DNA from 3 places in the Streptomyces sp. NPDC007917 genome. Region 1 is predicted to be linked to each of the others. Evidence: riboswitches for the same ligand, from Rfam matches in the RefSeq annotation. Region 1 holds a riboswitch; each other region holds the start of a gene.

Region 1 (3,265 bases):
CGGGACGGAGTCCTCCGGGTTGGCCAGCACCCGCAGGTACGCGAGGACGTCGCGGACCTCCTTGCGCTCGTAGAAGCGCACACCGCCGACGACCTTGTACGGCAGCCCGACCCGGATGAAGACCTCTTCGAAGACACGGGACTGGGCGTTGGTCCGGTAGAAGACGGCGACGTCCCCGGCCCTGGCGTCGCCCGCGTCCGTCAGCCGGTCGATCTCGTCGGCGACGAACTGCGCCTCGTCGTGCTCGGTGTCGGCCACATAGCCGGTGATGGTCGCCCCGGCGCCGGCATCGGTCCACAGGTTCTTCGGGCGCCGGTTCTCATTGCGCTCGATAACGGCGTTGGCCGCGCTGAGGATCGTCTGGGTGGAGCGGTAGTTCTGCTCCAGGAGGATGGTCGTGGCGTCCGGGTAGTCCTCCTCGAACTGGAGGATGTTCCGGATGGTGGCGCCCCGGAAGGCGTAGATCGACTGGTCGGCGTCGCCCACCACGCACAGCTCGGCGGGAGGGATCACCTCGCCGCCGTCGACGGCCTCCGCCGGGCCCGTGCCCACCAGCTCGCGCACCAGCGTGTACTGCGCGTGGTTGGTGTCCTGGTACTCGTCGACCAGGACGTGCCGGAAGCGGCGGCGGTAGTGCTCGGCGACGTCGGGGAAGGCCTGGAGCAGATTGACCGTCGTCATGATGATGTCGTCGAAGTCGAGGGCATTGGCCTCGCGCAGCCGCGACTGGTACATCGCATACGCCTCGGCGAGCGTCTTCTCGAAGCCGTCCGAGGCCTGTCCGGCGAAGGTCTCCTCGTCGATCAGCTCGTTCTTCAGGTTGGAGATCTTGGCGCTGAAGGACTTGGGCGGATACCGCTTCGGGTCGAGGTCCAGGTCCCGGCACACCAGCGCCATCAGCCGCTTGGAGTCGGCCGCGTCGTAGATCGAGAAGGAGGACGTGAAGCCGAGCTTCTTGGACTCCCGGCGCAGGATGCGCACACAGGCGCTGTGGAAGGTCGACACCCACATGGCCTTCGCGCGCGGGCCGACCAGCTCCTCGACCCGCTCCTTCATCTCGCCCGCGGCCTTGTTGGTGAAGGTGATGGCGAGGATCTGGCCGGGGTGCACCCGGCGCGAGCCGAGCAGATGCGCGATGCGGTGGGTGAGCACCCGGGTCTTGCCGGACCCGGCGCCCGCGACGATCAGCAGCGGCGAGCCGGTGTGCACCACGGCGGCGCGCTGCTGCTCGTTCAGCCCCTGCAGGAGGGCGGCCGGATCCACCGCGGGACGCGCCGCGCCGTCGCGGTAGTACGCCTCCCGGGGCGCGGGCGCGTCGAACCGCCCGTCGAAGAGGTCGTGCGGGACGGCCTCAGCGGCGGGCCGGCCGTCGTCCTCGGGCGGCGGGGGCTCCTCGTCCGGGGGTCCGAGATCCGCCAGGAAGCTGTCGTCAAAGAGGCTGCTCATCGCTCACCGAGTTTAGGCCGCCCCACTGACAGCGTATGCGTGGATGTCACAAAACGGTTTCGGGGCAATTCGAACACCCGCCTTCACATGAGCACCACAAGCCCACTACCGTCCTCCGTCAGGCGGTCCGGAACCCGTCGGCGACCACGCCGGCACGGGCTGTCTCCGCCGAGTCCGGCCCCGCCGCGAGGCAGCCGGAGCCGGGGACCCAAAGACACCACTGGGGTGAATCGGCCCATGTGGCGACGCCAGCCGTCCGCCGCCCGGGCCGTAGGGCAGCCTTCCGACGCCCGAACCCGACAGCTAACCCGGTAGGCGGTCCACGGAAGGAGTCGCCTCCCTTGGCGTCGCACCGCAAACCGCGGACCCGAATACTGGATTCGGCCACCGGCCGCCGCACCGCCGTCGGGGTCACCACGGCCGCCCTCGCCTCCGTCACCCTCCTCTCCCAGACGGCGAGCGCCGAGCCCGGCAAGCCCAAGCCGACGGTCGAAGAGGTCAAGAAGAAGGTCGACACGCTCTACCACCAAGCCGAAACCGCGACCCAGGCCTACAACGCCGCCAAGGAGCGCACGGGCGAACAGCGCGCCAAGGTCGACCGGCTGCTGGACAGCGTCGCCAAGCGCACCGAGAAGCTGAACGAGGCACGCCGCAAGCTGGGCAGCTACGCGGCGGCGCAGTACCGCAACGGCGGCATGGCCTCCAGCGCCGCGACCCTGCTGTTCGCAGGCGATCCGCAGGACATCTTCGACCAGTCCCATCTGATGGACCGGCTGACCGGAGAGCAGAAGCATGCCGTCGACGACTTCCTGACCCAGCAGGCCAAGGCCGCCAAGGAGCGTACGAAGGCCGGCGAGAGCCTGGCCTCGCTGACCCGGTCGCAGGAGCAGCTGAAGACCAAGAAGAAGACCGTCCAGGACAAGCTCACCCAGGCCCGTCAGCTGCTGTCGAAGCTGACCGCCGAGGAGAAGGCGCGGCTGGCGGCGATCGAGAAGAAGAAGGAAGAGGAGGCCCGGCGCAAGGCGGCGGAGCTGGCGCGCAAGCAGCGGGAGGAGGCGGCGAAGCGGGCACAGGAACAGCAGCAGCAGGAGGAGCAGGCAGACGGCTCCGGCTCGTCAGGCTCCTCCGGGTCCTCGGGCACTTCCGGTTCCTCGGGCTCGTACGCCACCAAGGCCGACAAGGCCATCGCCTTCGCGCGCTCGCAGCTCGGCAAGCCGTACGTCTGGGGCGCCACCGGCCCCAACTCCTACGACTGCTCGGGGCTCACCCAGGCCGCCTGGAAGACCGCCGGGGTCTCCCTGCCGCGCACCACCTGGGACCAGGTGAAGGTCGGCACGCGCGTGTCGACCTCCGACCTCCAACCGGGCGATCTCGTCTTCTTCTATGACGACATCAGCCATGTCGGCCTCTATATAGGCGACGGAATGATGATCCACGCCCCGAAGCCGGGCGATGTGGTCAAGAAGGCGCCGATCACCGAGATGCCGATCTACGGAAGCGTCCGCCCGGCCTGACGGCTTCCCGCCTCCCCGGGCCCCGAAGGAGCTCCCCGGGCCCCGAAGGGGCTCTCCGGGGCCCGGGGAGGCGGCACGGCTCAGGTGCCGGGCTTGCGGCCGTAGACGTACACGTCGTCGCCGTTGCGCAGCAGGCTCCAGTACTTCTTCGCATCGCCCTTGCGCATGTTGACGCAGCCGTGGGAGCCCGGCGGCGACCACACGCTGCCCGCGATGGAGTGGAAGGCCTGGCCGCCGTCGAAGAACTGGCTGTACGGCATCGCGACGTCGTAGAGCGTCGACCAGTGGTCGATGTCCCGCCAGTA
Region 2 (3,265 bases), on a different contig from region 1:
GTGCCGCCAAGCCGTGGGCCTTCCCGGCCCCCGAGCGCGCCGAGCTGTCCAACGGGCTGACCGTGCTGCGCTGCCACCGCCCCGGCCAGCAGGTCGTCGCCGTGGAGATCAACCTCGCCGCCCCGCTGGACGCCGAGCCGGCCGGGCTCGACGGCATCGCGACGATCATGGCTCGCGCCCTGTCCGAGGGCACCGACAAGCACACCGCCGAGGAGTTCGCCGCCGAACTGGAGCGCTGCGGCGCCACCCTGGACGCCCACGCCGACCACCCCGGCGTCCGGGTGTCCCTGGAGGTCCCCGTCTCCCGGCTGCCCAAGGCGCTCGGCCTGCTGGCCGACGCGCTGCGCGCCCCCGCCTTCCCCGAGGGCGAGGTCGAGCGGCTGGTGCGCAACCGCCTGGACGAGATCCCGCACGAGCTGGCCAACCCGGCCCGGCGCGCCTCGATGGCGCTGTCCAAGGAGCTGTTCCCGGCCGAGGCCCGGATGTCCCGGCCGCGTCAGGGCACCCAGGAGACCGTCGAGGGCATCGACGCCGCGGCCGTGCGGGCCTTCTACGAGGCGCATGTCCGCCCGTCCTCCTCGACCGTCGTGGTCGTCGGCGACCTGGCCGGCGTCGACCTCGACAAGGCGCTGGCCGAATCCCTCGGCGCCTGGACGGGCGGGGCCGCCGAGCCCCGCCCCATGCCGCCGATCACCGCCGACGACACCGGCCGCGTGATCATCGTCGACCGGCCGGGCGCGGTGCAGACCCAGCTGCTCATCGGGCGGATCGGCGCCGACCGCCATGACCGGGTCTGGCCCGCCCAGGTGCTGGGCACCTACTGCCTGGGCGGCACCCTGACCTCCCGGCTCGACCGCGTGCTGCGTGAGGAGAAGGGCTACACGTACGGCGTGCGCGCCTTCGGCCAGGTGCTCCGCTCCGCGGCCCCGGACGCCTCCGGAGGGGCCACGGGCGCCGCGATGCTGGCCATCAGCGGCTCGGTGGCCACCGAGGTCACCGGCCCCGCCCTGGAGGACCTGTGGAAGGTGCTGGGCACGCTGAAGGAAGAGGGCCTGACGGACGCCGAGCGCGACGTCGCCGTGCAGAACCTGGTCGGGGTGGCCCCCCTGAAGTACGAGACGGCGGCGGCCGTCGCGGGCACGCTCGCCGACCAGGTCGAGCAGCACCTGCCGGACGACTTCCAGGCGCAGTTGTACGCGCGCCTCGCGGAGACCGGCACGGTGGAGGCGACCGCCGCGGTGGTGAGCGCCTTCCCGTCCGACCGGCTGGTCACGGTGCTCGTCGGTGACGCCTCGCAGATCGAGGAGCCGGTCAAGGCGCTCGGCATCGGCGAGGTGCGCGTCATCCAGGGCTGACGGCCTGACGGCCCGACAAAACAGGACCCCTGACGCCGTTTCAGGCGCCAGGGGTCCTGTTTTTCGAATCGTCTCACCGGTCGATTCGCCCGCTTTATAGCAGAGGTCGCCCGTCTGGGTGTTCGTGTCTGTGGGGAAACCAACAAAAACGCGGAACCGTTTGGTGAACGAAAGCGATCACGCTTAGCGTCAGTCCGGTTGTCCGACCGAGACACGCCGCACCCGCGGCACGGACAACCATCGCCGAGTCCCCGTACGGCGCGAGCCAGGGGAGCCGGGGACCCAGCCTCGTCCGCCGCCCACGGCGCCGGACGGGTGATCCCCAGGGGTGAATCGGACGCCTTCCCCACGCGGGGGAGGGGCCCGTAGGAGACCTTCCTGCTCCGAACCCGTCAGCTAACCCGGTAGGCGAGAGGGAAGGAAAGGAGTGCGCCGGACCATGGCGTTCACCCGTACCACCGGGAAGCACCGCCGCCCCACCAGGGCCCCCCGCACCGCCCGTTCCGGCGCCAACCTCGCGGGCATAGCCACGCTGGCCGCCTCCGGTGTGGTCGCCGGCTTCGCCGCCCCGGCCCTGGCCGCGACGGACGACCCGCGCGGCTTCGAGGACACCGGGCTGCGCCAGGCGGTCGCCATGGACGACGGGCTCGCCGACCAGGTCGAGGCCCAGGCGCAGAGCCAGCAGAGCGCCGCCGAGGAGGCCGCCGCCAAGGCGCAGGCCGAGGCCGCGGCCCGCAAGGAGGCCGCGCGGCAGGCGGCCGAGGCGAAGCGAAAGGCCGAGGCGGCCGCGAAGAAGGCCAAGCAGGAGCGCGAGGCCAAGGAGCGCGCGGCGCGCGAGGCCGAGCGGAAGCGGCTGAACATGTTCGTGCTGCCGGTCACCGGCTCGTACGTCTCCACCAGCTACCAGGCGTCCAGCGGCCTGTGGTCCTCCGGCAGCCACACCGGTGTGGACTTCCACGCCGCGTCCGGTACCCCGGTGCACTCCGTCGGCTCCGGCACCGTGGTCGAGGCCGGCTGGGGCGGCGCGTACGGCAACAACATCGTGATCAAGATGAACGACGGCACCTACACCCAGTACGGCCATCTGTCGTCCCTCGGGGTCTCCGTCGGCCAGACGGTCACCCCGGGCCAGCAGATCGGCCTGTCCGGCGCCACGGGCAATGTCACCGGCCCGCATCTGCACTTCGAGGCCCGCACCAGCGCCGACTACGGCTCGGACATCGACCCCGTCGCCTACCTGCGCTCGCACGGTGTGAACATCTGAGCATCCCCGCTCGCTTCCCGAAGGCCCTCGGTCCCACGGACCCGGGGGCCTTCGGCGTACCCGGTCGGCCGCCCGGCCGCCGGCCGCCTGGCCACCCGGCCATCCGACCGCCTGGCCACCCGCCCTCCTGGCCAAAAATATCCATGAAATCTCCGTGCCTATCGGAAATTCAAGCTGTTTAGAATAGAGTCGCTGAACACGCGTCAATCGGCTGCGTTTCGCGGAGATTAAGGCGGAGGTTCGACAATGCGGGACCGGAAGTGAGCGGCGATACGACCGCGATGCAGGGCGGTCACCGGATTTCGGCGCACGCGGTGTGCACGGCGATCCGCGACGACATCGTCTCCGGCACCTTCGCGCCCGGCAGCCGGTTGATCGAGGAACTTCTCGCCCGGCGGTACGGCGTCTCGCGCGTGCCCGTGCGCGAGGCGCTGCGCACCCTGGAGTCGGAAGGCTTTGTGACCACCCGCAGACACGCGGGCGCCTGCGTCGCGCAGCCGTCCGACCGGGAGGCCGCCGACCTGTTGGACATCCGCGCGCTGCTGGAGCCGCTGGGGGCCGCCCGGGCCGCCCAGCGGCGCACCGAGGCGCATCTGAAGGTGTTGCGCGGCCTGGTCCGGCTCGGCCAGGAGCGGGCCCGGCGCGG
Region 3 (3,265 bases), on a different contig from region 1:
GGCGCGGGGCGGGGGACGGTGTTCCGCGCCCGGCCGCGGCGCTCCGGGTCAGGGCTGGGAACCGGGCTCGAGGGCGGTGACTTCGAATACGCCCCCGCAGACCTGGAAGGAGCGCGCCGACGTCTTCATGGAGCGGTAGGAGTCCGGCGGGTAGGCGCGAATTTCGGCCGCGGTCCGCCAACAGGGCTTGTCGGACAAGCCTTTGTTGAGGGTGTGCAGACTCGCGTGGGCGCTGTCGCCGGGTTTCAGGACGACCGTGGGCCGCGCCGGTCCCCGGCGGGTGGCGGGGTCACCGATAGCCGAGCCCGGGGCGTCCAGCAGGGAAACCCCGGGAAAGCCGGTCAGCGTGCAACTGGTCTCACCGGTATTGGTGAAGGCCAGGGGAACATAGACATTGCCCGCGCCGATATCCGCCCGGCCGGTCGAGAGTTTCAGCTGGCCCTTGGAGCAGATACGGCGCACGGTGGGCGGGGCCGCGGACGCGCCCTCGGTGGCGACGGACGGCTTGGCCGCGCTCGGCGCCTTCCCGGGGGTCGACGCCTCGGCGGAACGGCGCCCGGCGGTGCCCGGCTCGGCCGTGCCGGGCCGGGCACCGCTGGTGGCCGAGTGGGGCGCGTCGGCGGAGCCGGGCGGCGCCGGCGCCCCCGAGTCCTCCTCGGCTCCGCAGGCCGTGACAGCGGCCAGCGCGCCGATGAGCAGTGCGGATACGGATAAGACCGGCGGTCGGCGCCTCGCGGGCGTCCCGCCGTACCGCTGAGCCATGGGCAACCTCCTGTGGGTCGGGCATCTGGCGGCTCGTCAGCCGCCGCGCCGAGTGCCCCGACATTCCCCGTCCATTCCCCTTCGGCTCCTCTTCCCCCGTTCGGCGCCCTTATGTCTGCGACCGCATTAATCGCATAACAGGCGCAATTCGGCATTGCGGATTCCGCGCCACATTCACCCCATCCGGAATGTGGTGACGTGAATCACAGTTCACCGGGGGCCTGATCGATTTCCGGACACAGGCCCGTCGAGACCTTGTCGTGACCAAAACGATGTGTTTACTGTGCCGCACCCGGCGCATTCCATGCACGGGTCTCTCCCTCGCCGGAGCGCCGAGTCCTGCCGTGGCGGAGGAGTGACACGACGACCTGTCACGGCAGGAGCGGGGGAACCAGGTAGGCGCCGTGCCGCGCGATCGCGGGCGGGACGGCTAGGGGTGAAGTCGCGCCACGGTGCCGGGGGCACCGAGAAGGGCGCGGCCGGGCAGCTCCCGCCCGAACCCGACAGCTCACCTCGCAGGCGTCAGGAGAGGATGAGCTCAATGGCTGCACGCGGACGTCACCGTCGGCCCCGACCACGCCGCGTCTCCCGCGCCTCGCTCGCGTTCACCGCGGGCGGCGCCGGCGTCGCACTGCCCCTCATAGGCGTCGGCCAGGCGAACGCCGCCTCCGTCGACACCTGGGACAAGGTGGCGGAGTGCGAGTCCACCGACAACTGGAGCATCAACACCGGGAACGGCTACTACGGCGGTCTGCAGTTCTCGCAGTCCACCTGGGAGGCGTACGGCGGGACGTCCTTCGCGCCCCGGGCCGATCTGGCGTCCAAGGACCAGCAGATAGCCATCGCCGAGAAGGTGCTCGACGCCCAGGGCCCCGGCGCCTGGCCGGTCTGCTCGGTCAAGGCGGGTCTGACCCGCGGCGGCCAGCCCGCGGACGTCTCGCCCGGCAGCTCCGGCAACTCCGGCACGAGACAGACCGCTCCCAACGCGGCCCCGAAAGCCACGCCGAAGACCGAGGCCGCTCCTAGGGCCACTCCCAAGGCCGTCGACCGGAGCGCGGCCACCACCGGGCGCTCCGGCTCCTCGTACACCGTGGTCAGCGGCGACACGCTGTCCCGGATAGCCGACGCGCAGGACATGGACCGCGTCGGCGGCTGGCAGCGGCTCTACGAGGCCAATCGCCGGGTCATCGGCGGCGACCCGGACCTGATCTACCCCGGTCAGCGGCTCACCCTCGACACAAGCCGCTCCCCCGCCGGACAGGCGCGCGAGAGCCGGCCCCAGGCCGAGCGGCGGACGGACCAGACCAAGCAGCGCGCGGAAGCGGCCGACCGGGCCAAGCAGCGCGCCGAGCAAGCGGCCAAGCAGCGGGTCGAGCAGGCCAACAAGGCCCGTGAGCGCGCCAAGAAGCAGTCCGGCTCGGCGGCGCACTCGTCCTCCTCGTCGGCATCCTTCACCACGCCGGTCGCCAGCCACGCCATCGGCACCGCCTACGGCGTCTCCGGCAGCAACTGGTCCAGCGGCCACCACACCGGCGTCGACTTCCCCGTCGCCACCGGCACCCAGGTGCGCGCGGTGGGCTCGGCCGAGGTGGTCGCCGCGGGCTGGGGCGGTGCGTACGGCTACCAGGTCGTGCTCCGCCACCCCGACGGCATGTACAGCCAGTACGCGCACATGTCGGCGCTGTCCGTCCACGTCGGCCAGACGGTGTCCGGCGGCCAGCAGATCGGCCGCTCAGGGGCGACCGGCAATGTGACCGGGCCGCATGTGCACTTCGAGATACGCACCGGCCCCGACTACGGCTCGGACGTCAACCCGCTCGCCTATCTCCGCTCCAAGGGCGTCCAGATCTGAGAGGCGGGTGAGTGAAGGGTGCTCTGCCGCGGCCCGGTGCCGCGGCAGATCCGCCCTACATCACCAGATGTGCCTTCGCGTGCGTGACCTCCTCGATGTCACCGCCGGCCTTCGAGATCAGCCGGTGAGCGAGGTTGTTCAGCGCACGCGCCGCCGCGATCTCCTCGCCGACCCGCGGCTGAGACGGGTCGTCCGGGTTCCGGTTCGCCCGGCCCTGAGCCAGCATCTCGGTCCCGTCGTGCATCCTCAGCCGGACGACCGCCTCGGTCAGGGGTCCGAGCTCACGGAACTCCATTTCGATGTCGCATCCCACGATCGTCTCCATCGCGGTCATCACCTCCTGCTTCATCTACCAGGATGCGCCCGACCCGGCATCCCGGTCGACCGGGAGAGCAGTTCGACCACCTCGGCGTCGCTGGTCTGGGAGAAGTCCTCGTACCACTCGCCCACCGCCGAGAACTCCGCGGGGGTGGACAGACACACCACGTCGTCCGCGTCCTGGCGCAGCGCCTCGGCCGCGTCCGGCGGTGCGACCGGGACCGCCAGCACCACCCGGGCCGCGCCCTGGGCCCGCGCGACCCGGCAGGCGGCCCGGGCCGTGGCGCCGGTGGCGATCCCGTCGTCCACGACGATCACCGTCCGGCCGCCGAC

The links. A riboswitch is a leader RNA that binds a small molecule or an ion and turns the genes downstream of it on or off. The one in region 1 is predicted to bind cyclic di-AMP.
Region 2: another riboswitch for cyclic di-AMP. It lies ahead of ACFZDL_RS02800 (M23 family metallopeptidase); the one in region 1 lies ahead of ACFZDL_RS18595 (NlpC/P60 family protein).
Region 3: another riboswitch for cyclic di-AMP. It lies ahead of ACFZDL_RS28500 (transglycosylase family protein); the one in region 1 lies ahead of ACFZDL_RS18595 (NlpC/P60 family protein).

The regions. Positions count from the first base shown of each region.
Region 1 covers NZ_JBIBKK010000008.1:321,590-324,854, reverse strand. The annotation lists gene pcrA (DNA helicase PcrA) at 1-1,446, opposite strand, end outside; cyclic di-AMP (ydaO/yuaA leader) riboswitch at 1,603-1,780, shown strand; gene ACFZDL_RS18595 (NlpC/P60 family protein) at 1,788-2,960, shown strand; gene ACFZDL_RS18590 (L,D-transpeptidase) at 3,041-3,265, opposite strand, start outside.
Region 2 covers NZ_JBIBKK010000001.1:656,997-660,261, reverse strand. The annotation lists gene ACFZDL_RS02805 (pitrilysin family protein) at 1-1,355, shown strand, start outside; cyclic di-AMP (ydaO/yuaA leader) riboswitch at 1,587-1,781, shown strand; gene ACFZDL_RS02800 (M23 family metallopeptidase) at 1,795-2,619, shown strand; gene ACFZDL_RS02795 (GntR family transcriptional regulator) at 2,901-3,265, shown strand, end outside.
Region 3 covers NZ_JBIBKK010000015.1:158,665-161,929, reverse strand. The annotation lists gene ACFZDL_RS28505 (DUF4232 domain-containing protein) at 49-762, opposite strand; cyclic di-AMP (ydaO/yuaA leader) riboswitch at 1,117-1,298, shown strand; gene ACFZDL_RS28500 (transglycosylase family protein) at 1,304-2,614, shown strand; gene ACFZDL_RS28495 (dsRBD fold-containing protein) at 2,670-2,963, opposite strand; partial or broken gene ACFZDL_RS28490 (phosphoribosyltransferase) at 2,984-3,265, opposite strand, start outside.